DNA from 3 places in the Sphingobacterium sp. Mn56C genome. Region 3 is predicted to be linked to each of the others. Evidence: riboswitches for the same ligand, from Rfam matches in the RefSeq annotation. Region 3 holds a riboswitch; each other region holds the start of a gene.
What was found. Region 3 has a riboswitch for S-adenosylmethionine ahead of ACL9RF_RS10265 (methylenetetrahydrofolate reductase). Riboswitches for the same ligand answer to the same signal wherever they lie in the genome.

Region 1: another riboswitch for S-adenosylmethionine. It lies ahead of ACL9RF_RS00215 (5-oxoprolinase); the one in region 3 lies ahead of ACL9RF_RS10265 (methylenetetrahydrofolate reductase).
Region 2: another riboswitch for S-adenosylmethionine. It lies ahead of ACL9RF_RS12625 (O-acetylhomoserine aminocarboxypropyltransferase/cysteine synthase family protein); the one in region 3 lies ahead of ACL9RF_RS10265 (methylenetetrahydrofolate reductase).

What each region holds. Positions count from the first base shown of each region.
Region 1 is NZ_JBMOUC010000001.1:35,348-45,500, forward strand. Features, by position in the region: gene ACL9RF_RS00195 (FUSC family membrane protein) at 1-94, opposite strand, end outside; gene ACL9RF_RS00200 (helix-turn-helix domain-containing protein) at 174-734, opposite strand; gene ACL9RF_RS00205 (YceI family protein) at 829-1,422, opposite strand; gene ACL9RF_RS00210 (DUF2891 domain-containing protein) at 1,649-2,758, shown strand; gene ACL9RF_RS00215 (5-oxoprolinase) at 2,807-3,067, opposite strand; SAM-I-IV-variant riboswitch at 3,132-3,226, opposite strand; gene ACL9RF_RS00220 (hypothetical protein) at 3,278-3,679, opposite strand; gene ACL9RF_RS00225 (hypothetical protein) at 3,679-3,861, opposite strand; gene ACL9RF_RS00230 (TetR/AcrR family transcriptional regulator) at 3,929-4,510, shown strand; gene htpG (molecular chaperone HtpG) at 4,686-6,572, shown strand; tRNA gene ACL9RF_RS00240 (tRNA-His) at 6,691-6,764, shown strand; gene ACL9RF_RS00245 (hypothetical protein) at 6,921-7,118, opposite strand; tRNA gene ACL9RF_RS00250 (tRNA-His) at 7,323-7,396, shown strand; gene ACL9RF_RS00255 (YqgE/AlgH family protein) at 7,647-8,210, opposite strand; gene pdxH (pyridoxamine 5'-phosphate oxidase) at 8,348-9,001, shown strand; gene ACL9RF_RS00265 (NADH-quinone oxidoreductase subunit C) at 9,001-9,492, shown strand; gene ACL9RF_RS00270 (NADH-quinone oxidoreductase subunit D) at 9,568-10,153, shown strand, end outside.
Region 2 is NZ_JBMOUC010000004.1:292,330-302,482, reverse strand. Features, by position in the region: gene ACL9RF_RS12635 (M3 family oligoendopeptidase) at 1-563, opposite strand, end outside; gene ACL9RF_RS12630 (homoserine dehydrogenase) at 674-1,855, opposite strand; gene ACL9RF_RS12625 (O-acetylhomoserine aminocarboxypropyltransferase/cysteine synthase family protein) at 1,888-3,195, opposite strand; SAM riboswitch class I at 3,448-3,557, opposite strand; gene ACL9RF_RS12620 (AMP nucleosidase) at 3,773-4,588, opposite strand; gene clpX (ATP-dependent Clp protease ATP-binding subunit ClpX) at 4,661-5,908, opposite strand; gene clpP (ATP-dependent Clp endopeptidase proteolytic subunit ClpP) at 5,912-6,607, opposite strand; gene ACL9RF_RS12605 (type I restriction enzyme HsdR N-terminal domain-containing protein) at 6,691-7,152, opposite strand; gene holA (DNA polymerase III subunit delta) at 7,319-8,329, shown strand; gene ACL9RF_RS12595 (YwbE family protein) at 8,360-8,566, shown strand; gene carA (glutamine-hydrolyzing carbamoyl-phosphate synthase small subunit) at 8,799-9,899, shown strand; gene ACL9RF_RS12585 (hypothetical protein) at 9,956-10,153, opposite strand, start outside.
Region 3 is NZ_JBMOUC010000003.1:134,646-144,798, reverse strand. Features, by position in the region: gene ACL9RF_RS10285 (PD-(D/E)XK nuclease family protein) at 1-2,142, opposite strand, end outside; gene ACL9RF_RS10280 (UvrD-helicase domain-containing protein) at 2,151-5,504, opposite strand; gene ACL9RF_RS10275 (30S ribosomal protein S16) at 5,681-6,214, shown strand; gene rimM (ribosome maturation factor RimM) at 6,380-6,904, shown strand; SAM riboswitch class I at 7,046-7,143, shown strand; gene ACL9RF_RS10265 (methylenetetrahydrofolate reductase) at 7,198-8,154, shown strand; gene ACL9RF_RS10260 (glutamine--tRNA ligase/YqeY domain fusion protein) at 8,379-10,043, opposite strand; gene ACL9RF_RS10255 (FAD-dependent oxidoreductase) at 10,138-10,153, shown strand, end outside.

The DNA of each region.
Region 1 (10,153 bases), on a different contig from region 3:
CAATTACCGGGATAATGGTTCCTAAGGTAATACGTAGCCCCTCAGCAAAATATTGACCATAAAAAAAACTGCTTATTTCTTCTGTTTTCTTCATCTATTGTGCCTTCAAATTTATGGATACAAAGGAAGTAAATAATTTTAATGTGCTTAATAAAACAGCCGGCAAAATTTCACTAAATATCGTCCAAGTGTTTGCGATTTATCATTTGTTCCTCCCGGTATTGGGATGCCGATACACCGACAACCTCCTTAAATTGCTTGCTTAAATGTGCTAAACTGCTATAATTAAGCTTGTAGGCAATCTCTTTTAAAGACAACTGTTTGTAAGATAACCACTCCTTTGCTTTTTCAATCTTTAGTTGGATAAAATACTTCTCAATGGTGCTATGCTCCATGGCCGAAAATACCGAACTTAAAGTCTGGTAAGATACAGACAAACGCTCGCTCAGGTATACCGATAGTTTAGGGTTTTCAATTTTATCGGGAGCATGGATCAACGCAATCAAATGGGTTTTGATATCCTGCACTAAGCTCTCTTTTGGATTGGAGATCAGCTCAAAGCCAATTTTTTGTATCGCCGAATTTATAGCCGCTACCTTTGCGGGAGTTATGTTTTTTACAAGTTGTATTCTTCCAAGGTCGACTGTATTATAGTCGACTTGTAGGGTATTTAAAATATCTTCCACTGCCGAAATACACCTTGGGCAGACCATGTTTTTCACCGCTAATTCCATCTTTCTAATTATGTAGCGATATAAACTTAATAAAAAAAAGTCGTCAAGATAACCCTGACGACCTTATATATTTACGTAATGGTAAAATTATGACTTAATTTTTAACAATTTCAACGTTTACTACAATTTTAACATCCGCAGCTACGGCTGGTACCCCATCAGGCAACTTATCGTTATACTTGATATTATAATCTAAACGATTGATCGTGGTAGAGGCTGTAAATCCTGCTCTGGTTTTGCCCCATGGGTCAGTGATTGTGCCATTATGCTGTACCACATCAAATTTCACCGATTTAGTAACGTCACGTAAAGTTAGGTCTCCGGTTAAAACATATTTCCCGCCTTTACCTTCACGTTTTAAAACTGCATTTTTTAAGGTGATGTGAGGAAATTTTTCGGCATTAAAAAAATCATCACTCTTAAGGTGTTTGTCGCGCATCTCAATACGCGTATCTATGCTATTCACATCAATACCGAAGTTTATTTTCGCCAGGTTAAAATCTTTGTCATTTGTAGACTCTACGGCTCCTTCTAATTTTTTGAACTGTCCGTCGACAAAGGAAATCCCTAAGTGTTTCACTTCGAAATGTACGTTGCTGTGTGCGGGATCTACAGACCATTTTGTTTGCGCAAAGGATACATTTGTTAACAAAAGTAAACCTGCAATTACGTTAAAAATTAATTTCATATCTTCTTGTTGTTTTTATTTGTTCGACAAAGGTGGTAGTCTTTTTTAGCACCAAACTTAATCTAGATTAAGAAATAAAAAAAACAGTTTTTTGTTTGTCATGGTAGTGTCGTTTATAGTCTTTCCGGTGTGTACCCTTTACTTCGCCTAAATTAAAATAGCGCTTTAGCCTACGGGATTATTGCTTAACTTGGTTTTATATTTTAAACTAATCTTGTACCATGCTATGAAAAGATATCTACCATCTTTAGCCTTTACCAGTATCTGTGCCACATTACTCAGCTGCCAACAATTAACAAATCAGGAGGGAAAATCTGCTAATGACGCCTATACAGCGACATTAGACCAGCAAATGGCAGCGCATATATTTGCACTGCCTACACATTGTTTAACTGTGGAGTACCCCAATAAACTGGGGCAAACAATTGGCGCTGTCAGCGACTTAAAAACGCCTAAAGCATTACGTCCTATATTTTATGGCTGTTTCGATTGGCATTCTTCGGTACATGGTTATTGGTCTATTGTAACGCTTATGCAGCGTTTTCCAGACCTTGATAAATCGGGTGCGGTGCGTGCGATTTTAAATTCGCATATTACACCCGAGCATGTAGCCGTAGAAATGGCCTTTTTTAATGATGTAAATAATACAAGTTTCGAGCGTACCTATGGATGGGCTTGGTTGTTTAAGCTACAAGAGAGTCTGTATACCTGGAAGGATACTGATGCACAGCGGTGGAAAACGGCGTTACAGCCGTTGGTAAGCTTGCTGGTGGAACGGTATAAAGCCTACCTGCCTAATTTAGTTTACCCCATACGTAACGGGCAGCATATAAACTCGGCATTTGGCTTATCCTTGTCGCTGGATTATGCGCGTACTGTGGGCGATAAAGATTTTGAGGAGGCTATTATAACGCATGGCAAGCGGTTATTTGAAAAAGATGTGAATTGTGATTTGGCGTACGAACCGAGTGGTATTGACTTCCTGTCACCCTGTTTGGAGGAGGCGTATTTAATGGCTAAAATACTGGATGCAAATGACTACCAGGATTGGCTTCATAAATTTTTACCGAATATCTATGCCAGCAATTTTAGTTTAGCTCCTGCCATTGTTAAAGATCGTAGCGATGGGCACCTCGTGCACCTGGATGGATTAAATTACAGTAGGGCAGCCTGTTTATATGGTATCGCAAGTACAAGTCCGAAATTGTATCACCTGCGTAAGTTGGCGAAAGCGCATATTGATTTTTCCTTACCTAATCTTTCAACACAAGACGACTATATGGGCTCGCATTGGTTGGGTACGTTTGCCTTATACGGCATTAGTAAGGGCGAATAAACGTGTAAAGGGGCAAACGTAATAGGTAGGCCCCTTTTTTTATTTAGGTTATTCTTTTGGAATGAGTACATTGTTTTCCAGTCGTACAGAAACATACTTCACTACCGTGAAACCATCTTCCTTACTTACGATCTGCGATAAATCTAAGCCCTTGCGTGAGAAGGCAGCCAATATGGCCGTCCGGAATGCTGCTTTGCTCGAGCCCCAGCCTTCGCTGTTTACGGTGTCGTTATTAAATTGGATAAGTTCCTCAACACTGTAGCTGCTGAACTTATCAAAGAGATGCTGATAAAGTTGTGTAGTTGACATACCATTTAAAATTTAAGCCGTTAAACCATAAATCGTATCAGAACTGTTTTGGAAAATAAGCGTTTTTAAACGTTTATTTTGGTCGAAAACCCGTATTGTTTTACCACCGCGGTGACTGCACTCGGTTGGTATTGCGTCGTGCAATTCTGAATACTCTACAAATCTAGTAGTCTTTTTTGTAATTACAAATTTTTTTTACTTTTTTATTAGTTAACTTATTGTTTTATCGATTTTTAAGTTTTTTTTGCGATGTAACCTTAGGGTATAAGGCTGGTGAATATAATAAAACGCTATACCACCCAGAAAATATGCCAGTACATCGCCCCAGTCGGCAGTATTGTAGCTGGTGTATTTCGGGGCAATATATTCAAAACCAATAGCTACATACAGACAAACAACCATAATTTGTACCAGCGGAAAGCGGAAACGAAAGCGGTTGCCGGCGATTGTTAAGGCCACAATCAGCATAAAATGCAAAATAAGGGGGACAAATACAAAGTCGGTAAGCCAATTGTTGAGCCATGGAATTGGGCATCCCATCTTCCGTGTATAACGTATAAGCAACCAGCTGCTCGCATAGAAGACCACAAAAGGATCGATAAATTGCCGCATTAATGTGCAAAGGATACGGCAATAAGCATAGTAATGGTGCTGCATAACATTAAGAGTAAAAACATAACCCAGCCAAATTTCTTCGCATTTTTTCGCAGGGTGCTGTCCTGTTCGTTTTCTGGAAATAGTGTATTCTTTATTTCCGCCATATTACGTTCAATAAAATTTTGTTTCCTTTTCATTTCGCAACTATTTTTTACAAAAATACAAATAGTTTTCAAAATTAGAACAAATGTTCTAATTTTGGGTATGAAAACAAAAGATCGCATTCTTGAGGTTGCATTGACCCTGTATAATGCCGAAGGAATTCGTACGGTTACGACCCGACATATTGCTGCACAATTGGGGATTAGTGCCGGAAACCTGCATTACCATTTTAAGCATACGGAAGATATTATTCAAGCCTTATTTGAAGGTTTGATTGAAGAATTCGACAGGCTGTTGTCTTTGCTCCGTATGGGCACCATATTGGATTTGGATGGTTTTGAAAAATACCTGAGGCAATCTTTTCACATCCATAGAAAATACAGTTTTCTGTTTCTGCATTTCGTGGAAATTGGAAATTGGATTCCGGCTATTCGCGACCGTTATTTCCAGCTTACCCAAGAGCGCGAGGTACAGTTTTTAATGTTGTTTCAGCATTTGTCGGCCATAGGTGTATTTCGGGTGTTACCGTCGACAGGAGCCCAAAAAGATTTGGTTCGACTCTTATTTATTGTCAGTGATTTTTGGCTTGCACATAATGCCTTAACCGAAAGACATGATGGCGAGGAGGCTTTCCAACAGTATAAAAGGGCGGTGGAATCGCTTTTTAAACCTTATATGGCCTAATTGCTGCCTCGTGCTGCTGCACATGCTGACAAAAAAAATGAGCGAATTGTTTTTTTTGTGTTACGCTTTGTCATAAAGTCGTTGCAAACTGACATCATGTCTTAATTTAGGGTATTGGAACAAGCCTTGCTAGGCTTTTTACATAAATTAATGCACATATAAAATTTTAAAACATATGCAGGAAAAAGGTAGTATATCGATCCATACGGAAAATATTTTCCCGGTAATTAAGAAATTTTTATACTCAGACAATGAGATTTTTTTAAGAGAGCTAGTTTCCAATGCTGTGGATGCATCTCAGAAAATTAAACGTTTATCATCTTTAGGTCAGTATAATGCGGAGGTTGGCGATTTAATCGTTGATGTTAAGTTTGATGAGGCCGCAAAAACCATTACTATTTCGGATAATGGTATTGGTATGACTGCTGAGGAGATAAAAAAATACATTAATCAGATTGCTTTTTCGGGGGCAACTGAATTTATGGAGAAATTTAAAGAGGCTAACGACGCGAATGAGATTATCGGTCGCTTTGGTTTGGGCTTTTATTCTGCATTTATGGTTGCCGATCAGGTTGAAATTGACTCCTTATCGTATCAGGATGGGGCTACGGCGGCGCACTGGACTTGTGATGGTAGTACATCCTATGAAATTTCGGCGGGACAGCGTACCACACGTGGAACAGATATTATCTTACATATCAATGACGAGTCGACCGAATTTTTACAACAGGCTCGACTTCAGGAGATTTTAGATAAATATGCTAAGTTTTTGCCGGTACCAATTCGCTTTGGCACTAAAACGTCGTCGGTTGAGGATGGCGAGGACGAAGAGGGTAAACCTAAATATAAATCCATCACGGTTGATAATATTATTAATAATACAAACCCGGCATGGACAAAAGCTCCGTCGGAATTAAAAGATGAGGATTATCTGGCTTTTTATAGAGAGTTGTATCCTTATTCTACCGATGAACCTTTGTTCTGGATTCACTTGAATGTAGACTATCCGTTTAACCTTACGGGTATTTTATATTTCCCGAAAATTAAAAATGAGTTAGAGGTACAGCGTAATAAAATTAAGTTATACTCGCGCCAGGTATTTATTACCGACGAAGTTAAGGATATCGTTCCTGAGTTCTTGATGTTGTTACATGGTGTTATCGATTCACCGGATATCCCATTGAATGTTTCGCGTTCGTTTTTACAAGCTGATGGTAACGTTAAAAAAATAAATAGCTATATCACTAAAAAAGTTGCGGATAAGTTGCAAGAGATCTTTAAAACCGATCGTAAAGGTTTTGAAGAGAAGTGGGAGGATATTGGCTTGTTTATTAAATATGGCATGCTGAGCGATGAAAAGTTTGCGGAGAAGGCAAATGACTTCTGCTTAGTTAAAAATACCGATAACGAGAAGTATACCATCAAGGAGTACTTTGAAAAGGTAAAAGATATTCAAGCAGACAAAGATGGTAACATTGTGTACTTGTATAGCAGTGATGTGGCGCAGCAGGATGGTTTTATCGCGTCCGCAAAAGCGAAAGGTTATGAGGTGTTGGTATTAGATGGTCCTTTAGATACACACTTTGCTTCATATCTGGAACAAAAAGGAGGCGAGAAGGTGCAGTTGAAGCGTGTGGATTCGGATATCATTGATAAATTGATTCAGAAAGATGAAAAAATTGAATTGGTGTTGACCGAAGAGGAAAGCAAAAAGGCATCTGAGCTCTTTACGCAGGCCATAAATCGTACGGATATGAACGTGCAGGTGGAAGCCTTACATGCGGATGATTTGCCTGTTTCTGTTACCTTAGATGAATTTATGCGTCGTATGAAGGATATGGCTAAGACGGGTGGGGGCATGGGCTTCTACGGTAACTTGCCTGATAATTATAAGGTGAGTATTAACGGTAACCATCCCTTGGTAAAACGTATTTTGGAAAGTTCGGAAGATGAGGGCCAGGTTTTGGCAAAACAGGCTTTTGATTTGGCTCTTTTATCCCGTGGTTTATTGACCGGCGCGGATCTTACATCCTTTGTAAAACGTAGTGTAGCGCTTATTTAAGCCGATTTAAAAAAATAATGTCTTAATCCTCATGTGTTTAAAACCTCATGAGGATTTTTTGTTTGAAAACATTTGCACGATATGCAGTTTTATACTACTTTTGTATCACAAAATCACGGTGGGTATAGCTCAGTTGGTTAGAGCACTAGATTGTGGTTCTAGGGGTCGTCGGTTCGAGCCCGATTATCCACCCTGTGAAGCCTCTCTTTTTAGAGAGGCTTTTTTTTTATCCTTCCCATTGTTTGGAAACCCGAATGCTGTGGCATTTCTATAGCAGGGCTCCGGTAGGGTGATCGGCTTAGCAGCCAGGTCTTGATTTTGCAAAATTTTAAGCCTTAGCCCTGTTGTTTATAATGTATTGTAGGACGGCTCGGAGTTTAGCTTTTGGATGTACGCTGTTCTTTCAAAATAACCGACAATATAGGGTTTAACAGGTAACCTGCTTGTAGTTGTTTTCCCTCCGTATGACCCTTCTGCTGCTAGCGTGCTTCCTGTTTTTGCGGTTTTTATTTTTATTTTACTTTTTTTTGATGGCTCTTTTTCCACACACAACTTAATATTCCTTTTCCATAGTTGTTGATAAGGAGGGGTTTACGTGGTGCGGACTGCAGAGCTGGTGATCCGATGTAATTGTAAAAAATCATAATTTGTCAATAATCTAAAAAATGCACTTTTATATATCAAAAAAACGTCTTACATTTGTCGAAATCCTCGATATTAGTACATCTAAGCGGGATTTTATGACACATGGTGGGTATAGCTCAGTTGGTTAGAGCACTAGATTGTGGTTCTAGGGGTCGTCGGTTCGAGCCCGATTATCCACCCTAAAAAAGGAGTCCTAGCGACTCCTTTTTTTGTATACGGAATATTCCTGGCGCTCCGTTGGCTCGGCAATAGACGGTTTGGGTTCTAACCGTAGTAGATGCTTGGCTTTAAAAGGTTAAAGGGGGTCGGTCGCTGCAGGATTTTGTTTCGTTGCTCCGCCTTTGGGTGCATCTAGTAAAACATGGGATGCAGTATTACGGAGCGGGATAGCTGCTGGCAAAAGCTCTTCGATATACGATGGTCGTGGTTTTAATTTAGAAAAGGGCTTTTAGGAAAATTAGCCACATGTGCATATTTAGGACCTAAACTTATTAATGCCTGTTTCCATAAATCTTCTCCGTCTAAAAGAAAAATAAGATCGCTATCGTATTTTTGATGTACAGCCCAGGAATTCTGTTCAATCTCTTGATGCAATTGATGCGGATCCCATCCTGAATAGCCGATAAAGAACTTGATCTCCTGTGCTCCAATAAGCCCTTCCTGCAGTAATATTTTTAACAGATCAAAATCCCCACCCCAATAGATATCGTTGTGAATTAATGTTCCCGATTTGAGTTTATCGTAGGCACGGTGCAGAAAGAATAAGGCATGGTTTTCTACCGGTCCGCCAAGGTATACGGGAAGGTCAATACCGCTAAGGTCGGCGATAATATCCGATAACAATAACTGAGACTTATGGTTCAGAATAAGGCCTAAAGAACCCGCTGTAGTATGTTCGCACAGCATCACCACAGAACGTTCAAAGGTTGGGTCTAAGATAAAGGGCTCCGAGAGTAGGAGACGTCCTTGTTCAGGTGTGTTTTCGTTAAACATACTTATTCGTATTAGATATTATAATTAAAGCTACACAAAAGTAAGAACTTTAGGAAACAAAGCCGTAAAAAGGCCCTAAACATGACAATGTTTTACGGGGGTTTTAGTAAGTTTGTCTAGTTAACTTAGATATACATATGGCAATTGAACATAAAGACATAGCCGCTATTCGGGAAGATTATGCTAAGGGTACACTTTTGGAAAGTGATGTCGATAAAAATCCCTTTCATCAGTTTAAAAGCTGGTTCGACCAGGCTATAGATGCTGCGGTTGTAGAGCCTAATGCTATGGTGTTGGCTACAGTCGATGCCGATGGTTTCCCTTCTTCACGTATTGTATTGTTAAAAGATATTAAAGCCACTGGTTTTAGCTTTTTTACTAATTATGAAAGCAAAAAAGCGATGGATATGGCGTACTCCGCTCAGGTTAGTTTATTGTTTTTTTGGCCCGAATTGCAGCGTCAAGTGCGTGTTTTAGGGACTATTGAAAAATTACCTGCCGAAGATTCGGACGCTTATTATGCCTCTCGACCGAAGGGTAGTCGTATCGGAGCTTGGGCCTCGCCGCAAAGTCAGTTTATTCCAAATCGTAATTTTATTGAAGAGCGCTTTGATTATTATGCAAAACAGTATGCCGAACAGGAGGATATTCCTCGTCCGTTGCACTGGGGGGGGTATATTGTCAAACCAATTTATTTTGAGTTTTGGCAGGGTAGAAGCTCGCGTATGCACGATAGATTGGTTTATGTATGGGAGCAAGGCGATTGGCAACTTAATAGATTAGCACCTTAATGAATTTAGATTTAGATGCAATAATACAGCAGTTCGGTGGAGAACTGCTGTCTGCTGTGCCACATGGTCTGCAGGATACATTGGTGGTCGATAAATCCATCCTTTTGCCTTTATGTTTATGGCTTCGTGATCACGAAGCATTTTATTTTGACTTTCTTTCCAATATTACCGCGGTAGATTATGCACCTGAAGATCGATTTGCAGTAGTCTATAATCTGGCTTCTATTCCATATCAGCGCCAATTAACCTTGCGTGTTGAGTTGCCTATGCAGGATAGGGCCCAAGATAATCTACCAGAAGTACCTTCTGTAAGTTCTGTGTGGCGTACCGCCGATTGGCATGAGCGTGAGGCCTTCGATTTAATGGGGATATTCTTTACAGGGCATCCCGATTTGCGTCGCATTTTACTGCCCGATGATTGGGAGGGGTACCCCTTACGAAAGGATTACCAGGATCCTGATAGTTATCATGGTATTAGTCTAAAAAGTTAATATAGGATGGAAAATAAGTACAAGCAAGCTTACCAAGACTATTTAGAAAGAATTTCGCAGGTAGGTGCTACAGAGATGGTCATTAATATGGGACCACAGCACCCCTCTACGCACGGTGTTTTGCGGCTGGAGTTAATTACCGATGGTGAAATTGTTAAGGATATTATCCCGCATCTGGGGTATTTACATCGTTGTTTTGATAAACATGCCGAGGCGATGAATTATGGCAAGAGTATTCCTTTTACCGACCGCCTGGATTACCTGGCCTCTATGAATAATAGCCATGCTTTTGTAATGGGCGTTGAGCGTATGCTGGGCATTGCCGATAAAATACCGAAGCGGATTGAGTATATCCGTGTGCTGGTATGTGAACTAAATCGAATTGCCTCGCATTTAATCGCCATAGGTACCTATGGTATAGATATTGGAGCATTTACACCTTTTATGTGGTGTTTTAGAGACCGCGAGCATATTATGAATATGTTGGAATGGGCATCGGGTTCTCGGATGTTATACAACTATATCTGGGTTGGAGGTTTGTTTTATGATCTACCGGTTGGTTTTGAAGAGCGCTGCAAGGAATTTGTGGCCTATTTTAAACCCAAATTGAAGGAGTTGGACGACTTGCTGTCGAGCAATCAGATATTTATTTCCCGTACAG
Region 2 (10,153 bases), on a different contig from region 3:
TTAATTTTGCGCCAAACCTGCTCTCTACGATCCCTATCCGGCTCTTGCAATAATGCCGCAGCCTGCTGTAGGGTATATTCTTTACCGTCGATTTCAACCATAAGTGCTCCCACAATGGTTTGATAGTTTTGCTGCTTAAGTTGTATTTCAGTAAATAGAGGGATATTCTCTTCGCGGAATATTTCCAATGCTTTTTTTACTTTTCTGAAATAAATCGGGTATCCCTCTTTCTGCAATTCCGCAATAAAGGGTGAAGCCACAAGTTTTTGATCCAAAGCATTGTTGATAGGCGCGATTTTAGGTTCTATTTCGGTGGCAAAGTATTGAAAATCTGCACCCAAAGCCTCATCGCTGGTATCGCAGGTCATACGAATATAACGCCATGCATAATCTTCCTGTAATACGGCTTCCAATTCCGAGCGGTCTACCAACCATTTTTCCAACGCTTGCACATCGTTGATTTCTCGATTTAAGAGATTTTGAAATATCGGTTCAATCTGTTCCCAAGTAATATCTAAGTCTTCTGAGATAAATGAACGGGGTTTTGCTAATGTTTTAATCATACAATTTTCAATTGCTTCAGCGCAATTTAATCATTTGTTGGTTAAGTTAAGGTAAAAAAGCACTTCCCAGGCTAGGGAAGTGCTTTGAACAATCATTAGGTTAATGATGTTTAGAGTATTTCGGCAAGAAAGTACCCTGTTTGGTTAATTAAATCTCTTTTTGCGAACACTTCGCCAATGTTAATCTGTCCGATTACATACTTATAGTTTTCGCCATAAAAACGTTCCGAAATACTTTCAAAGTTCAGCTGCTGCAGCAGCGCTTCATCCTCATATCTGAAGTACGCTTTTATACTATAATTGGTAGAGTACGCCAACTCCTGTGACTCCAAGTGTTTTTTATACTCATAGCGGTAGTCGTAGCGTAAAGCCGTAATATCCGATAATACGGCAGAACCCGTCGGGTGACCACCGGCACCTTTACCATAGAAAAACTGCTCATCCGCAAATGCTGCCTTTACCAAAACACCATTGTTTTCATTTTCTACATTATACAATAAGTTATCCTTGGAAATAAACTTCGGTAAAACATACAACACAACCTCAGCATTATTAACTTCTTTGGCCAAAGGAATCAGTTTTATTTTGTAGTTCTTCTCTTTAGCATACCGAATATCCGCATCGTTTAATTTGTCGATTCCTAAATTTAAAACCGCCGTAGGATCAATAAATAAACCATAAGCATGAGATGCCACAATAGCAAGTTTATATTTAGGGTCGTAACCGCCAACATCCAATGTAGGGTCAGTTTCAGCGAAACCCAATTCTTGCGCTTTTTTCAAGGCAGCCTCGTACGTTTGGTTTTCATTGAAAATCTTCGAAAGAATATAGTTTGAAGAACCATTAAAAATACCACTTACCGAATGTAGCAACTCGTTGTTATAATACTCTTCAAGATTACGAATAATAGGAATACTGCCACATACAGCACCTTCATACAATAAAGACGTGCCATACTGCTGTTGTATCTCGGTAAGCTCCTCCAAATGAGTAGCGATCATTTTTTTATTTGCCGACACCACATTCTTACCCGAAGAAAGGGCTCTTTTTGTAATTTCAAATGCTGCATCCGCATCGTCAATCAACTCTACAACGGTATTAATTTCAGAATCCCCCAAAATTTTTTCAGCATCCGTAGTAAAAAGTTCGGCAGGAAGACTTCTTTTTTTATCTGCATTCTTGATTACAAATTTCTTGATCTCAAGGTTCAGGTTTTTAGTTTTGATAATGTCATATAAACCTTGGCCAACGACGCCAAAGCCAAACATACCAATCGTAAGTTTTTTACTCATTTCTATCTCTTTCCCTATTTATATATTTTAAGCTATTTTATTTTATCGAAAGCCTGCTGAAGATCATCTTTAATATCATCAATATGTTCAATACCAACAGAAAGACGCAATAGACCCGGATAAACTCCAGCAGCCTGTTGTGCCTCATCGCTTAACTGCTGATGTGTTGTTGCTGAAGGGTGGATAATTAGCGTTTTTGCATCGCCTACATTCGCCAAATGACTGATTAAGGATAGGGAGTCAATAAATTCATTTGCTTTTTCAGCACCACCTTTAATCGTAAAAGATAACACCGCACCATAACCATTCTTAAGATACTTCTGCGCACTTAGATGATACGGGTGGCTTTTTAGTCCAGGGTAACTAACTTTTTCTACCTGCGGATGCGTTTCTAACCACTGGGCAATTTCCAAGGCATTATCCACATGGCGTTGTACCCGTAAGGATAACGTTTCTAAGCCCTGTACAAGCAAAAATGAGTTGAAAGGCGATAAGGCCGGGCCAAAGTCGCGAAGACCCTCCACACGCGCTCTAATAGCGAATTGAATATTACCAAAAGGGCCATTTTCGCCAAACACATCCGAGAATACTAAACCATGGTAACCCTCTGAAGGTTCTGAAAACTGTTTAAATTTCCCATTGCCATAATTATAATTACCCCCATCGATGATAACGCCACCAATACTCGTACCATGACCACCAATCCATTTCGTTGCCGACTCTACCACCACATTAGCACCATGCTCAAATGGTTTAAATAAATAACCCGCGGCACCGAAAGTATTATCCACAATAAACGGGATATCATGCTTACGTGCTACGGCAGCAACTTTTTCAAAATCCGGAATATTGTAGCTCGGGTTACCGATAGTTTCTACATATATCGCTTTTGTTCTATCGTCGATAAGGCTCTCAATAGCTTCAGCATCTGAGCTTCCAGCGAAACGAGCTTCAATACCTAATCTTTTAAAAGCAACCTTAAACTGATTGTAGGTACCGCCATATAAGTTCGCGTCCGTAACAAAGTTATCACCTGCTTCCAAGATGTTATTTAGTGCAATAAACTGCGCTGCCTGTCCGGAGGCCACCGCTACAGCGGCTACGCCACCCTCCAACGCTGCAACACGTTTTTCGAAAACATCTGTTGTAGGATTCATAATCCGCGTATAAATATTTCCAAACTGCTTCAAAGCAAAAAGATTTGCACCATGTTCTGCATTTTCAAACACATACGATGAAGTTTGATAAATAGGTACCGCGCGCGATCCTGTTGTAGGATCTACTTCCTGGCCAGCGTGTATTTGTAAGGTCTCGAATTTAAGATTTTTATTATCAGCCATTTCTTTTCAATTTTATGGATATAAAGTACAATATTAATTTTTAAGTGGTGGATTGAAGGTGGTCGTCTTCTGCAGGCACAATTATCTTCTGCCGATTAGAGGCATAAAAATATTGTCCAGACGACTAACGCATTCGGGTGCAGAAGGTCGCCTTAGCCTTAAAAAGCTGCATAAAGATGGTAACCAACATCGGTGTGTCGGTAAAGTTTGCAAGAAATAAGGTCACGTAGTATTTCATATAGTTTGCTATTTAATTTATAGTCTCCAAGACATAACATCTTGGACAGGATTTGGCACCTTTTCAAAAACTGATGGTTGCCAGTGGGTCGTTGAGCCAGTCTCTCGCCACTTCTTTATAAACCAAAACCTATATGTTTAGAGGTATTGATTAGGTCGACATTATATAATGCCGAACACAAATATAGAATAAAAAATAAAAATTTAAAATTAAAATGGAAAAATTAAAATAGGAGGTGGCAGTAGTCAGAGCAATGGACGCTGCTTAGGGGCTGCCACCAGCATATAAGGTTTAAACGCTCTAAAACATCTTAAGTTATAAACTATTTTTTAGCCGAGTTTAAAACTTAAGATGTTTAACGGTTAACCCGTTGTTGATAAGTTGTTTTATCGCATCGATACCGATTGTTAGGTGTGTTTCGACAAACTTTGCGGTAACCGAAAGATCCGACTCAATAGTTTTTACACCCTCCGGAACCATAGGTTGATCGGATACCAGCAGCAATGCTCCGGTAGGGATCTTATTTGCAAAGCCCACACTAAATATCGTTGCCGTTTCCATATCCACAGCCATAGCACGAATAGATTTAAGGTATTTCTTAAAGTTTTTATCGTGTTCCCAAACCCGTCTGTTGGTCGTGTAAACCGTACCAGTCCAATAATCGCGTTCATGATCACGGATCGTAGTAGAGATGGCTTTCTGTAAAGCAAAGGCCGGCAATGAAGGCACCTCAGGTGGGAAATAATCGTTGGAAGTACCTTCGCCACGTATTGCCGCAATAGGTAAGATCAATTCACCTACGGCGATTTTCTTTTTTAGTCCGCCTGTTTTCCCTAAAAACAAAACCGCTTGAGGGGATATGGCCGATAAAAGATCCATCACCGTAGCCGCCATGGGGCTACCCATACCAAAGTTAATCATGGTAATACCATTGGCCGTACAGGCCTGCATAGCCTTATCTTCCCCATATATAGGCGCATCGTCGTGCATGGCGGAGAACATTTTTACATACTTCGAAAAATTTGTCAATAAAATATAGGCGCCAAATTCTTCCAAAGGCATTCCCGTATATCTCGGCAACCAGTTGTTTACGATATCATTTTTTGATTTCAGTCCTGGTGTTATCGGACTATCTACAGTTTTTTTCTTGTTCATACTAATTTCGTTTATATATTTCTGTCTATTAAAAACAAAACCCCTCACATTTTCAGGTGAGGGGTTTTGATGCTAAGCAACTTTGAGCTTTTTCATATCAGACTTTGCAAATTTTTTCTTTGCATACTCCAAGGTAATATGGAGTGTCTTATCCTCACGATCATCTTTCGATGTCGGTATTTCAAACATCGCATCGAGCATAATGGCCTCGCAAATACTACGCAAACCACGTGCCCCAAGTTTAAAATCCCAGGCTTTATCCACAATAAAATCAAAAACCTCCTTATCGAATTTTAAATTTACGTCTTCGTATTCAAACAGCTTAATATATTGTTTTACCAATGCATTTTTAGGCTCCGTTAAAATACTTAATAAGGTCTCCTTATCCAAAGGATTTAAATGGGTAAGGACAGGTAAACGACCAATCAATTCAGGAATTAAACCAAAGCTTTTTAAATCCTGTGGTGTAATATACTTGTATAAATTGTTTAAATCGATCTCTTCTTCCTCTTCCACCATTTTGTACCCTACAGTTTGGGTTCTTAAACGGTTGGCAATTTTTTTCTGTATACCATCGAAAGCACCACCACATATAAACAAGATATTACTTGTGTTTACAGTGATCATCTTTTGGTCCGGATGTTTACGTCCGCCTTGCGGTGGTACGTTCACATTCGTACCTTCCAAAATCTTTAACAAGGCCTGTTGAACGCCTTCACCAGATACGTCACGTGTAATAGATGGATTATCACTTTTGCGTGCAATCTTATCAATTTCGTCAATATAAATAATGCCACGCTCCGCAGCGGCCACATCATAATCTGCTGCTTGTAACAAGCGTGTCAAAATACTCTCCACATCCTCACCTACATAACCAGCTTCCGTTAAAACAGTGGCATCGACAATAGAAAAAGGTACATTTAATATTTTAGCAACGGTTTTTGCCAATAAGGTTTTTCCGGTACCCGTTTCTCCAACAATGATTAGATTCGACTTTTCAATTTCAGTTTCATCGGCACTTGATTTTTGATTCAGCCTCTTGTAGTGGTTATACACGGCGACGGAAATTACTTTTTTAGCATCGTCCTGACCGATAACATATTGGTCCAAATGTTGCTTAATTTCTAAAGGGCGAATCAATTGCAAGGTTGTCTGTAAAGACTTGTTCTTCCGTTGATTCAATTCCTCCGCTAAAATTTCACCAGCTTGTGTTACACAACGATCACAGATATGCGCCCCGTCACCTGCAATAAGCATTAAAGCTTCATTTTTGCTGATACCACAAAAGGAGCAATGTATATCTTTGTTACTTTTACTCATTCGTTATTTCTCTTTTTTAGGTGCTAACACCTCGTCAATCATTCCAAATTCCTTCGCTTCTACAGCTCTCATCCAGTAATCTCTATCGGATGATTTTTCTACCCATTCGTACGATTGACCAGAGTGTTCCGAGATAATGCTATAAAGCTCTTCTTTAAGTTTCATCATCTCCCTAAGGTTAATCTCCATATCCGATGCTACACCCTGTGCACCCCCCGAAGGTTGGTGAATCATAACGCGTGAGTGTCTTAATGCAGCACGTTTACCTTTGGCACCCGCAACCAACAAAACAGCGCCCATAGATGCCGCAATACCTGTACAGATTGTAGCAACATCCGGTGAAATATACTGCATAGTATCGTAAATTCCTAAACCGGCATATACACTACCACCTGGCGAGTTAATATAGATCTGTATATCCCGCTGCGCATCTGTAGATTGTAAAAACAACAACTGAGCCTGAATAATGTTTGCTACCTGATCGTTGATACCATCGCCCAAAAAGATAATTCTGTCCATCATAAGACGAGAGAACACATCCATTTGTGCCACATTAAGCTGTCTTTCTTCAACAATATAGGGCGTTAAATTCGTAGGCAAGTTTGTTTCTACACGGCCAATAAAGCTATCAACATGTTGACTTCCAATTCTGTGGTGTTTTATGGCGTATTTTCTGAATTCGTTTTTATCTATATTCATTTTCTAAACTTTCTATACTTTCTAATTATGTATTTATTTAATAAGGACTAATATAAACTGTTTTTCTTAAAAAAAGATAAACTTTATGTCTCCTTATTGTAAATTGGGAGTTCGTCTATAAAGGTATAGGTAGACGTCACAAAGTCTACCTTAAAGAAGTAATGCTCCAAACCGTTACTTACCAATAACAAGGGGATTTTATGGATGCTGTTGTAATTGCTAATCTGTTCAAACGTTTTACTCGTTATTTTTACGTCTGGAGCCTTAAATTCGGCCAGCAGAATCTTTTCTCCCTTCGTGTTATAAATAAGTAAATCGCTACGTTTTTGTAAATCATTTAAAACCAATCCACCCTCAATTTTCATTAAAGTTTTGGGGTACTTCTTAAACTGGTGGAGGAAGTGCACCCAATGTTGGCGAACCCATTCCTCTGGCGTTAACAACAGATTTTTTTTTCTCAATATATCAAAAACATAAACTTTTTGTTGTATTCGAGAAAGTTTTAAGGTTGCCGGAGGTAAGTTTAATGCTGTGGGTTTAAACATAGGCAAAGGTATTAATTTTTGTAAGTAAAAACAAATTTGCAGGATACGGTTAACAGCCGCCTATAGGAGACATTTTCGCTGGTATAGCGCGATAATAGCTGCCTATAGAGGCATACTTTGCTTTGGCTGAAAACCATTTCAACAAAAATGTTTATTTTCGCAGGGTATGAATGCACAGTCTATATTAAATGATATTAAAAATAGGAAATATAAGCCTGTTTACCTCTTACACGGTGAGGAATCCCATTATATAGATGTAATTAGCGATGCTGTAGAACATACGGTACTGGCGGAGGGACAAAAGGGCTTTGACCAGACGGTTTTGTATGGTAAGGAAACCGATTTAATACAAATAGTGAGCGCAGCTAAGCGTTTTCCGATGATGAGCGATTACCAGGTTATTGTGGTTAAAGAGGCACAAGCGCTGCGCTGGAAGGGGGATGATGAATTTTTGCTGAAGTACCTCGAAAATCCTACGCCCTCCACAATTTTGGTGTTCGCCTATAAACACGGCAAATTTGACAAACGTACCAAGCTATATAAGGTTATAGAGAAGGTAGGTGTGGCCTTTGAATCGGAGAAGCTGTACGACAATAAGGTTGCGGCTTGGATACAGGAGGAACTTCAAAGGGAACGCCGTAAAATACATCCACAGGCTGCCGTGCTGATGGCCGAGTATCTGGGGACAGATCTTTCAAAAATTACCAATGAATTGCAGAAGCTTTTGTTGAATGTACCTGCAGATAAGGATATTACAGTCTTGGATGTGGAGCAAAATATTGGTATAAGTAAGGATTTTAATGTCTTTGAACTTAATACAGCCTTAGGGAAACGTGATATGGTAAAAGCCATACAAATTGTGGATTATTTCGCCGCCAATCCGAAGTCTAATCCATTTGTCGTGGTGGTAGCTGCCCTTTCCGGATACTTTATTAAGGTATTGAAATACCATTACCTGTCGGATAAATCGTCGCCAGCTGTAGCCAAGGAATTGGGGGTACACCCTTTTTTTACGAAAGACTACGATGTTGCAGCGCGCAATTTTAACCGACGCAAAGTTTTTGCTGTAATATCGGTGTTGCGGGAGTATGATTTAAAATCTAAAGGCTTGAATTTAGGCCTCCATACGGGGGATGGTGACCTTATGCGGGAGATGGTTTTTAAAATTTTGAGTTAAACATAAAATAATAATAAACAAAAAAATATAATGAGCAACGGGAAGACTAGAGCCGATATTAAGCCAGGTATGTTGGTGAATATAGTATTGAAGAAAGATCAGCGCACAGGCGAGCTGACAGAAGGTATTGTTAAAGATCTGCTTACTTCGGCGCCTTTTCATCATAGAGGTATTAAAGTACGTCTTACCGACGGACAGATTGGAAGGGTGCAGGAAATTATTGAAGATGACTTTTAAATCCGCTGCTATACCTATTAATATTTAATAATTAATTTTCACTTTTTCATTTTTATTTTTACCTTTGTCCCTCGTGAAAATTGAAGTTTTATATTTGATTTCCGAAGACATTTTATTCAATGTTTGCATTGAAATATCAAATCATTGATACAGTTAGCCCGTTTATGGGCTTTTTTTATGTCCAAAATTTTAAATCAGAAAAAAGGCAACAACTTATTATTTAACATACATAATGACCAGCTACAGTAAATTACCCGCAATTTTAGTTTTACAGGATGGAACTGTCTTTCATGGCAAGGCTGCCGGAAAAATCGGAACCACAACTGGAGAGATTTGTTATAATACGGGAACAACCGGGTATCAAGAGATTTTTACCGATCCGTCTTATTATGGACAGATTATGGTAACCACCAATGCGCATATTGGTAACTATGGTATCGATGAAGACGATGCCGAATCCGACAAGATTCAGATAGCTGGATTGGTATGTAAAAACTATAATATCAATTATAGCCGTAAGATGGCTGATGAATCTATTCAGAGCTATTTTGAAGCACAAAATCTAGTTGGTATTTCGGATATCGATACCCGTTCTTTGGTGCGCCATATCCGCGATAAAGGGGCGATGAATGCGATTATCTCCTCGGAAAATTTAGATGTTGAGGCTTTAAAAGCGCAGCTAGCCGCAGTACCTTCGATGGATGGTTTGGAGCTGTCTTCAAAGGTGTCTACGACCGAGCCGTACTTTTATGGTGAAGAAGAAGCACCAACGCGTATTGCTGTGTTAGATTTAGGAATTAAACGTAATATTCTACGTAACTTCGACGCTAGACAGGTGTATGCAAAAGTATTCCCGGCAAGAACAACATTTGCGGAGATGGAAGCTTGGGGTGCTGAAGGGTATTTTATTTCAAATGGTCCTGGCGATCCATCGGCGATGGATTACGCGATAGATACGGTAAAAGAAATTATTGCCGCCGATAAGCCTATGTTCGGTATCTGTTTAGGTCACCAAATCTTAGCCTTGGCCAATGGGGTACGCACACAAAAAATGTTTAACGGCCATCGTGGTATCAACCATCCGGTAAAGAATATTATAGCAAACCGCTGTGAAATAACTTCACAGAACCATGGTTTTGGTGTAATCCGTGAAGACATTGAAAAAGCAGCAAATATTGAGGTAACGCATGTTAACTTAAATGATCAGTCTATTGAGGGCATACGTTTAAAGGATAAAAAAGCATTTTCTGTACAATATCACCCGGAGTCTTCTCCAGGTCCACATGATTCACGCTATTTATTTGATGATTTCATCAGTATGGTAAAAGGATAATATTAAGGCCTTCTCCACGGCAAGCGGAGAAGGCCTTTTTTTTAAGACATCCTTGATTAATCCAGTTTGCCACCAAAGGTAACCAAAACCATACCCGCTACAATAACAAATATACCTAAGGTCTGCATCCAAGAAATACCAGTTTTAAAATAAAGTGCCATGGCTAACTGCACCGTAACAAAAGTGCCACCCGAGCATAGCGCGATTACTATAGGTTGCGATACATTTTTGAAAAGTTGTATTAAAAACCAGCT
Region 3 (10,153 bases):
TACTTCATGTATTACGGTGCCCAATCGGTTCATTTCAAACTCCTGTGAAATGGAGGGAGGTTCTTTTATTTCAGCAATATGACGAAGAAAGAACTGCAACGGCGATTGCAGATACATGGTTAATGCCGTTGCTGAAATTTTTTTACCTGAAGTTACAAAATCATGGATCATCTTTTCCCATACCTTTCCTGTTTTCGGTATGGATACAGGCGCAACTGCTCCGGCAAATTGTATAGGCTGTTGTTGCTGTTTTTTTATAAACTTAAATGAACTCTCAAATTCCAGCTGCCGTATAAAACGGCTTTCTTCACCCGAGCTATTTTCGTCGACAATGCCGTTGTAAAAAAGATGTATCTGTGTGCTAAATTGAAAATGCCGATAGAATAAATATGCCGATAGGGCATCCTGGTTTTCCAGTATAGGTAATCCGTAGGCGCGGCGCAGGTTATTGGGTAAAAAGGTAATACTACTGGACGTCTTAGGTAATATCCCCTCATTTGCCCCCAAAATATAGACATTATCGAAATTTAAACAGCGGCTTTCTAATAAACCCATAATCTGTAAGCCCTCCAGCGGGTCACCTTCGATTGCCGAGTTTACCGGCGCGATAGCCTTACGTATCAGGCCTATTTGGAATAGCATATTTAACGGCGGAATCCTTGAGAACCCTAAGTCTAGCTGGTTCAACACCTTTTTAGTTTCGATAAGCAGATTGTTGTCGATTTGTTTGATGTGGCTGTCTCCAGCCGACGACAACAACAGCTCGTCCAAAAGTTGTATCAATGCCGGGATTACGGCAGTACTATCCCGTAGGGGAGCAAAAAAGTTTGGTAAGGCCGAGTTTTCAATATGTATACTGGAAAGATCTACCTCATACTGTTGCTTTTCGGCAATTAGCTGCTGATTTTTAATCTTATCCTCTGTCGGAACTTTAGTTAAGGGGTTATTCAGAAAAGTTTCAATATCCTTGAAAGGAATTTTATGCTTACGGCCATGGGATATCGTTTCCTGAACCCGCATCCAGAGGTCTAAAATACCATAAATGGGCGATTGTGTAAGCGGAAAACCAGTGGTAATATTCACCTTTAGGGGCACCTGCTCGTTCGCGTTGTTTTTATAAGAGGTCGGTAAACTTTGCAATAAGGGCACGAGTAAGCCCTCGTCGGCTAATAAAATAGCCGATGTTTTTCCCGGTTCCTCATGCTGCTCCAAAATGTTGTACAGCAGTTTGGTTTGGCTAACCTTGCCTGTGGCAGCATACAGGTTTACCACGTCGGTACGCGTACCAATAGTATTACGACAGGTAGCAAGCGCATTCTGCAGCCCTGTCTGCTGTATATTTCGTCGGATAAATAAACCGGCTTCCTGCTGTGGATCATCGAGGTAATGACGATCGGCGTCGAAATAAAATAATGCCCGTCCTTCCTCCTGCCATTGGCTAAATAGGGTAGCCTCAGCCTTATTCAAGGCATTAAATCCTACAAAGAGCAGCTTTTTAAAAGGCGACAAAAACGCGGGGTTGTCAATCTTCCCTTCGGCGAGATTTCGATATAGCGTAGGGTAGTTACTTTGGTTTTCATCCGCCAGCTTATCCTTAAACTTACGGTATAAAACCGGAAGACGGCGCCATAGGTTTAAGAATCGCTGCTGTATTCCTGTATGGCCAGCAATAGTAAAAGACTGCCAGAATTGGCGAATAAAATCTTGCTGCTCCTTGCTTAGGTACTGAAATTCTAAATCGATACGGCTATTGTCATAAAGCTCCATAAAAATATGGTCTATATGCACAAGATCGTAGTCCAACTGCCCAAAATCGCTTAGAATAATTTCAGCAATAGGGTAAAAATCCTCCAACGTTTCGGTGGGCAAACCCTCCTGTTCAAGCAATGTATTGTGAATTTCAAAAAGGTAGAAAAACTGCGTTAATGCCGATACGTCTTCATAGTTCGACGATAGGGAAACAAATTCTTGTATGGTAAAAAACTGTGGCGACCAAATCGCTTTTCCATACACCTCGGCAAGATGCTTTTTGAGGTAGCTGATCGGGCGTTTATTATTAAATATAATGGCGATATCCGATAGGTCATTGCCAAATCTTGTTTTGATATCTTCTGCTACAGATCGTAAAAATGGTGGGTACATAGACTATCTTATTTAACTGCTACTAAATTATTTGATTTGGCATAATACAGATACCCAGATACGTTTTGGTAACCGAGGTTCCTTAATGCATGCATATATTGATCCACCTGATACTTATGCTCGATATAGTCGTCATTGGTAAATTTAAAGTCCAGGACTATCGTTTCCTCCTTGCTCGTAAATACCTTGTCAGGGCGGATGGTTTTTCCTGCTGCGGTAATAATTGCAGCCTCGTTCCAAATTTTAAAATTCCCCTGCATCCATAGCTGAATTTGGGGGTGCTGCCAAACCCGATATACCTCCGTTAGCAGCAGTTCTTTATCCTCAAGAGCCAAAATACCCTCTTGAATAAACCGGGAAACGATTTTTTCGATATCCTGTTCCTGTCTAGCTTCCGACATGATTTCGTGTGCAAGAATACCATACTGCGAAGCTTTCTCCAGCATCAGAATGGTATTTAAATTTCTTTTGCTGGATTTGTTTAATGCCGATTCCAAAGCCTGCGATATCGGATAGCGTTGCAGGGCAGTGGTGCTTTCCTGATTTTCCGTTTCCTTTAATTGGACCCTGGGAATAATCTGGTTTACCTGAACACAGCCATCTTCCAACGGATATGGGGCGCTATCGGAATCTAATATTTGAAATAAGGTGTCCGAAATAAACTCGTTTTTAATGTCGTACCCTGTAACCTGTTTTGTTTTAGTATCTACAATTTCTTTAAATGCCGGTGCTGTTATGTACAAGTGCTCGACCGTTCTGGTGGTCGCCACATAGAGCGTATTCAAAGCATCCATATAGTTAAACAGCATTTCTTCATAATATTGCTTGTAGAACACCGATTCGGCGAGGCTACTGTTGTATTTAATCGGAATTTTCCCCAACTGCGCAAATGGCGTATTCTCGGTTGTAATCCAAAAGTCGCCGTTTACCATGCCATCTATAGTCCAAGAGGCAAAAGGAATCATTACCACATCATAGGCTAAGCCTTTTGATTTATGGATGGTGGTAACCTCGATGGCATTGACTTTGCCGTTTGATGGTAATACGGATTTAAATCCATCCTCCTCCCAAAATTCTAAGAACTGTATTATGCCACGTTCGCCATTCGCCGTAAAGCCGGCAACTATATCCTTAAAGGTAAGCAGGTAAGGTAGGTGTATATTCCCTAAGGAAGTAAAGCCATATACCTCGATTAGTTTTTCGATAAGATGCACCAAAGGAAGGTTATGCCAAAGCTCCCAACCCTCAATTAATGCAGCCGGCAGTATGCTGTTAAGCTCCTGAATAGCATTGTTTTTAAATGTTAACCACAATGCCGCATCGAAGTGCTCTCCAGTTTGTAAAATCTGGTAAAGGTAGGTTATACGGGCTAGATGAATGCTGTGCTTATCCGAATTATAAACAATAGCATATAGCGTTTCCAGCAATAGCCGTATTGCATCGTTGGATGCCAACGATAAAGCATCACCAGATATCACCTCCAAAGCTATACCACTATTATTTTTGTACGCCATTAAGGCTTTTATTACCGCAAGTGCCTGTGCATTGCTACGCACCAAAATACCAATTTGTTTAGCCTCGTAGCGCCCCGTAGTTATCCACTCGCCCACTTTTTCGCACAGCCTATCAATCGCCTGATCTTCGACCTGCCTATTACGACGTGAACCCGATTCGACCGGAATATAGGCAATTTCTATGCTGCCCTGTTTTTCCGTATTTTGAGCTTTATCCTCCGGAATCTCCTGTCGGCTATTTTCGTAAGCCTTTATCAACATGGCATCATTCTGCGAATTATGCCACCAGGTTTGCCCTTCCTCGTTTAATTCACTCCGCACCTTTTCATTAAGCACCTGTTGCAACAACAACGGGAGCTTTTCGTACACATAATTGTTGAATGCAATAATATTAGGGAGGCTTCTGAAGTTGGTATCTAAGGTGCCGTTCTCTATAAAGTTTGACTTATTGTGCTCGGTTAAATGGAAAGTTGTCGTTACCTGCTCTTCCACCTGCTGTAAAAGTATGCGCCAATCGCCATTTCGCCATCGGTATATACTTTGTTTTACATCGCCTACGATCAAATGCTCGTTGCGTATACCTTCCGTGTCGCCGAGGGCATTCAGCAATAAAGGGCTATAGTTTTTCCATTGTATTCGAGACGTATCTTGAAACTCATCAAACAAAAAATATTTGTAGCGGTTTCCTATCTTCTCCCATATAAAGGTAGGGTCATTATGATTATCCAGGCCTAGTTTATTCAGTAAAATCTGAGAGTCCGATATCAGTTGAGCCCCATTTTCACGTCGCCAAGTGCTCAAAAGGTCACTCATCTCTTTTAATAGACGCAAGTAATACAAGTTTCCTTGTACCGCTTGGTAGGCAATGTAACTCGGAAAAAATTGTCTTAAGTTTTCAAAATGTGCCAAGACTGGAGCAAAAGCCGTCATAAGATCATAGCGAACCTGTTTATCCTGGCCCGTAAAGGCATCATCATTATCGATTAACCCAATAAATTTGTCCAGAAGTTTTGCCGTATCGGAGGTGGAGAGTTTATGTACATGCGTGGATACCTTACTTGCCGATACGAGTTTATTTCTCGATTTACCTTTCATGTCGCCTTCATCGACCTGCAGCTGCCGATAGCATGCCTGAAAAGCACCAATTGCGGTACTTAAGGCCTCCATAAAATCGGCTGTTTTTTCCATTACCTCCTTGTTTAAAAGGTTGAAAATACGATGCGTATCAGCGGTAATTAAAGCACCATCAAATTCCTGGAAGTTTTCGGAGAATATAAGGCCTGCAAGTTTCATCAACTGCTGCCGATAGTTCCAGTTCTCGTTATTGTTAATCTTTTTCTCCGCAAAACCAATTATCCAATCCAGCAAATCCGGACGTTCATCCAGCAGCTGATTTAACATCACCGTCAGGTCTGCTCTAACCTTATTGGTATTCATCTCGATTTTATAGGCTGCATCCAGGTTAAGTTCATAGGTGAAGCTACGAATTACCTTTTGCGAAAATCCATCGATCGTACTGATGGTAAAATGGCTGTAGTCGTGCAGGATTTTACGGTACACCCGATAAGCATTATCCTTTAAACTGTTGCTTGTCCAGGAAGGGTTTTGCTTTAATAATAGGCTACGCACACTTTCAATCCGGTTGCTTGGGTCTGCGATGGCTAAGCCCTGTAATACCGACAGGATACGGTCTTTCATTTCGGCTGTAGCCTTATTGGTAAAAGTTACGGCTAGTATTTCTCTATAGCTATTTTCATTCGCCAATAGCAGCGATAAGTAATGCAAAGTGAGGCTAAACGTTTTCCCTGAACCCGCTGATGCCTTCAGTATTTTTAATGGTGCTGCCAATGTGTTATCTTATTGTACGTTTATATTATTACGAATTCACTAATATACTAATGTTATCCTGTTCGTCTAGTAATCTATAAAGAACGTTATTAAAATACCAAAAAATCTTTTTATCTTTGCGTCCCCTCTTACATGTTGTACGGGGGATATGTTGAATACATAAATTATAATAAAACATGGCAACTAAAATCAGATTGCAGAGACATGGTAAAAAAGGAAAACCTTTTTACCACGTAGTAGTAGCAGACGCACGTGCACCACGTGATGGTAAATTCATTGAGCGTTTAGGTTCTTACAACCCAAACACTAACCCAGCAACTATCGTTTTAGACGTAGAAAAAGCTTTAAAATGGGTGAATAGCGGTGCTCAACCTACTGATACAGCACGTACTATCCTTTCAGAAAAAGGTGTTTTATACAAAAAACACTTGCAAGGTGGTGTGAAAAAAGGTGCTTTCGATGAAGCTAAAGCAGAAGAATTATTCGCTGCTTGGGTAGAAGGTAAAGATTCACGTGTTGAAGGTAAAAAAGCTGGATTAGCAAACGCTAAAGCGGAAGTTAAAAAAGCTGCTCTTATCGCTGAGACGAAGAAAAAAGAAGAAATAGCTGCTGCTGTAGCTGCTAAAAATGCTCCAGTTGCTGAAGAAGCTGCTGCAGAAGAAGTAGAAGCAACAGAAGCTGCTGAAAACACAGAATCTGCTGAAGGTTAATTTTTACCTACACAGATTTTTTAAAGAAGGTGCTCCCAAAAAGGAGCACCTTCTTTACGTTTATGCCTTGCTGAAAGCTTTTTAGTTAGCCCGTTAACATATACCTTCCTTTTTCGGACCTGCATATACAGGTTTATTTGTATTTTTGTGTTTTGAACAAAGAAAATGACAAACGAAGACAGTTTTTATATTGGTTATGTAAGTAAGACACGCGGTCTTAAAGGGGAGGTTCAATTATTTTTTGAATTTGAAGATTATAAGGATTTGGAATTTGATATAATCTTTTTAGAAGTGAACAAAAAATTAGTACCCTATTTTATTGATCAAATAAAGCTACACCCCAATAGTACGGCCTATGCTACCTTCGAAGATATCGATCATATCGATAAGGCGCAGGTTTTGGTACGCAAAAAAATGTATTTACCAAACGATAAAATGCCGGAGCGTGATCCCGATGATTTTCGCTATACGGACTTAATCGGTTACCTGGTTGTCGATGAGGAACATGGTGAGCTTGGTGAAATTATTGATGTTCAAGAAATGCCACAGCAGTTTATAGCTACCGTAGATATGGATGGCAAAGAATTGATGTTTCCATTGTCTGATGATTTAATTTTAGGGATTGATGCTGAAGAGGAAGTGCTCGAAGTAGATCTTCCGGAAGGGTTGGTAGACCTCTATAAAGCGTAACGCACTGCAGCAGGCTTTAGCATACGTGGCGCCTATGCTCTTTGTGCTAAAGCCTGCTTCAAATTATGACCTGTTGATTACTACTTTCTATTTTTTTCTTTTTTAATTTTTACTTCTTGATTTGATTAGCGATATTAGCGACGCTTATAGAGAAAGGCAGAGGGACTAGACCCGCTGAAGCCTTAGCAACCTGACGCTTGTCAAGGTGCTGCATTCTACCCATATGGGAAAGATAAGCTGAAGAATCACTGTTAACTCACGTGCATTTTCTCTAAGCCTAAAAACTAACAAACATGAAAATTGTAGATCATATCAAGAACGCAAAGGGGAGAACTTTGTTTTCTTTTGAACTTTTGCCGCCCCCTAAAGGGCAGGGGATCCAAAGTATCTTTAATACAATGGATGAGTTGATGGAATTTAAACCTCCTTTTATAGATGTAACCTACCATCGGGAAGATTATTTATATAAAGAGCATAGCAACGGTCTCTTAGAGCGTGTGTCGTATAGAAAACGCCCAGGTACGGTAGCTATTTGTGCGGCTATTATGAATAAATATAAGGTCGATGCGGTGCCTCATTTAATATGTGGTGGTTTTACCAAAGAGGAAACGGAAAATGCACTGATAGATTTAAACTTCTTAGGTATTGATAATGTATTGGTATTACGCGGTGATGCACGTAAGGGGGATCCCGATTTTATTCCTACACCGGAGGGGCATGCCTATGCAACTGACCTTTTGCAGCAGGTATTGGACATGAATCAGGGTAAATACTTACACGAAGATGTGGTCAGCTCGGAGCATACGAACTTCTGTATTGGTGTTGCCGGATATCCTGAGAAACATTTTGAAGCTCCGAATTTTAATACCGACTTCAAATGGTTAAAAAAGAAAGTGGAAATGGGAGCCGAGTTTATTGTAACCCAGATGTTCTTTAACGTCGATAAGTATAAGGAGTTTGTTATTAAATGCCGCGAGCATGATATTCATGTTCCTATTATTCCGGGGTTAAAACCACTAACGACAAAAAAACAACTGATTACGCTGCCTAAAATCTTTCACCTTGATATTCCGGAGGATTTAAGTGATGCTGTAGATCAATGTAAGACTAACGCTGATGTGCGCAAGGTTGGTGAGGAATGGTTGGTACAGCAATGTAAGGAGTTAATAGACTTTGGCGTGCCTGTATTGCATTTTTACACCATGAGTAACCCTGGCCCTACCAAAAAGATTGTAGCGCGTTTAGCTTAACTCTTGTTAACAAAGGTCTGATTTGGGTAAAAGCCTATCCAAAAATACGGTATAAAAGAGCTGCCGTTTGGTTATTGGCAACGGCCGACTTGACCTGCTATTTGTATAAACTGCGGCTAGCGTGCTTTAACAAGGCCGTAAAAAAAAATAGGCAGTAGGTGTTAAGCTTTATGGTAATACTTAGCACCTACTGCCTATACATTATATAACCCGTTGTATAAGGCCTATTTATTAACTTTAGCCCAAGAATCCTTTAGGGTAACCGTACGGTTAAACACTAGATGGTCGGGTGTTGACTTGCTGTCGAGGGTAAAATATCCTAAACGAATAAACTGATATCCCTTTCCAGGTTCTGCATTTAACAAATCAGGCTCTACAAATGCTTTTTCTACAATCTGTAAGCTGTTAGGATTAATTGACGCCTTGAAGTCTTCTTCAGCAGCAGGGTTCTCTACTTGAAATAAACGGTCGTATTGTCTAACCTCAACTTCTTTCGCATGTGCAACTGAAACCCAATGGATTGTACCTTTCACCTTTAGGCCAGAGGTATCTTCACCCGATTTAGAGTTCGGGACATAGGTACAGTGTACTTCTGTTACCTTACCATTTTCATCCTTTTTAAAGTCGTGGCAGGTTACAATATAACCGTGTTTCAAACGTACAGAAAGACCCGGGCCTAAGCGGAAAAACTTCTTAGGTGCATCTTCCATAAAATCGTCGCGCTCTATCCACAATTCCTTAGCGAATGGAATAATTCGTGAGCCCTCTCCACCTTCAACCTCCGGGTTGTTTTCGCCAACAAGTTCTTCCACCTGTCCTTCAGGATAGTTTGTGATAACCAGTTTTATAGGGTCAATAACTGCCATCCGGCGCCATGCACTTTTGTTTAAGTCTTCGCGAACAAAGAACTCTAAAAGGCTGATATCAATCATGTTTTCGCGCTTCTGAATACCGATACGTTCACAAAAATTGCGAATACTACTAGGTGTATAACCACGGCGGCGCATACCCGAAATGGTTGGCATGCGCGGGTCGTCCCAGCTTTCTACATGCTTTTCGTTTACCAATTGTAAGAGTTTACGTTTACTCATTACCGTATAGGTCATATTTAAACGTGCAAACTCATACTGTTTGGAAGGGAAGATTTCAAGCTTGTCGATTAACCAATCGTATAACGGACGGTGTGGAACAAACTCCAGTGTACATACGGAATGCGTAATCTTCTCGATAGAATCCGATTGCCCATGCGCAAAGTCGTACATAGGGTAGATGCACCAGGCATCGCCGGTACGGTGGTGATGTGCATGCTTTATACGATATAATAAAGGGTCACGCATATGCATATTCGGGCTTGCCAAATCAATTTTGGCACGCAAAACCTTTTCTCCATCTTTATATTTACCTGCGCGCATGTCTTCGAAAAGCTGCAGATTCTCTTCAATAGAACGGCTACGGTAAGGTGTAGGAACGCCCGGCGTTGTTGGTGTACCTTTAGCAGCGGCAATTTCTTCTGCCGTACTATCGTCAACATAGGCCAAGTCTTGTTTTATTAATTCAACAGCATATTGATAAAGGGTCTCGAAATAGTCTGAAGTATATAATTCCTCTGCCCATTGAAATCCCAACCATTGGATATCCTGTTTAATACTATTTACGTATTCTACATCCTCCTTTACCGGGTTGGTATCGTCAAAACGTAGATTAGTTTTACCATTGTACTTCTGGGCTAATCCAAAATTCAAACATATGGATTTAGCGTGGCCAATATGGAGATATCCATTGGGCTCAGGAGGGAAGCGTGTTAGTACACGTCCGTCATGTGTTCCATTGCGAAGATCTTCTTCGACAATTTCTTCAATAAAATTTAATGATTTATCTTCCTCTATCATGATACAAAGTTAGCTATTTAAGCCTTAACATAACAATGCTGGGTTAAAATATCTTTATCGATATATTCCCCGTAGAAAATATGTATTTTAGGATATGATAAACCGAAAAT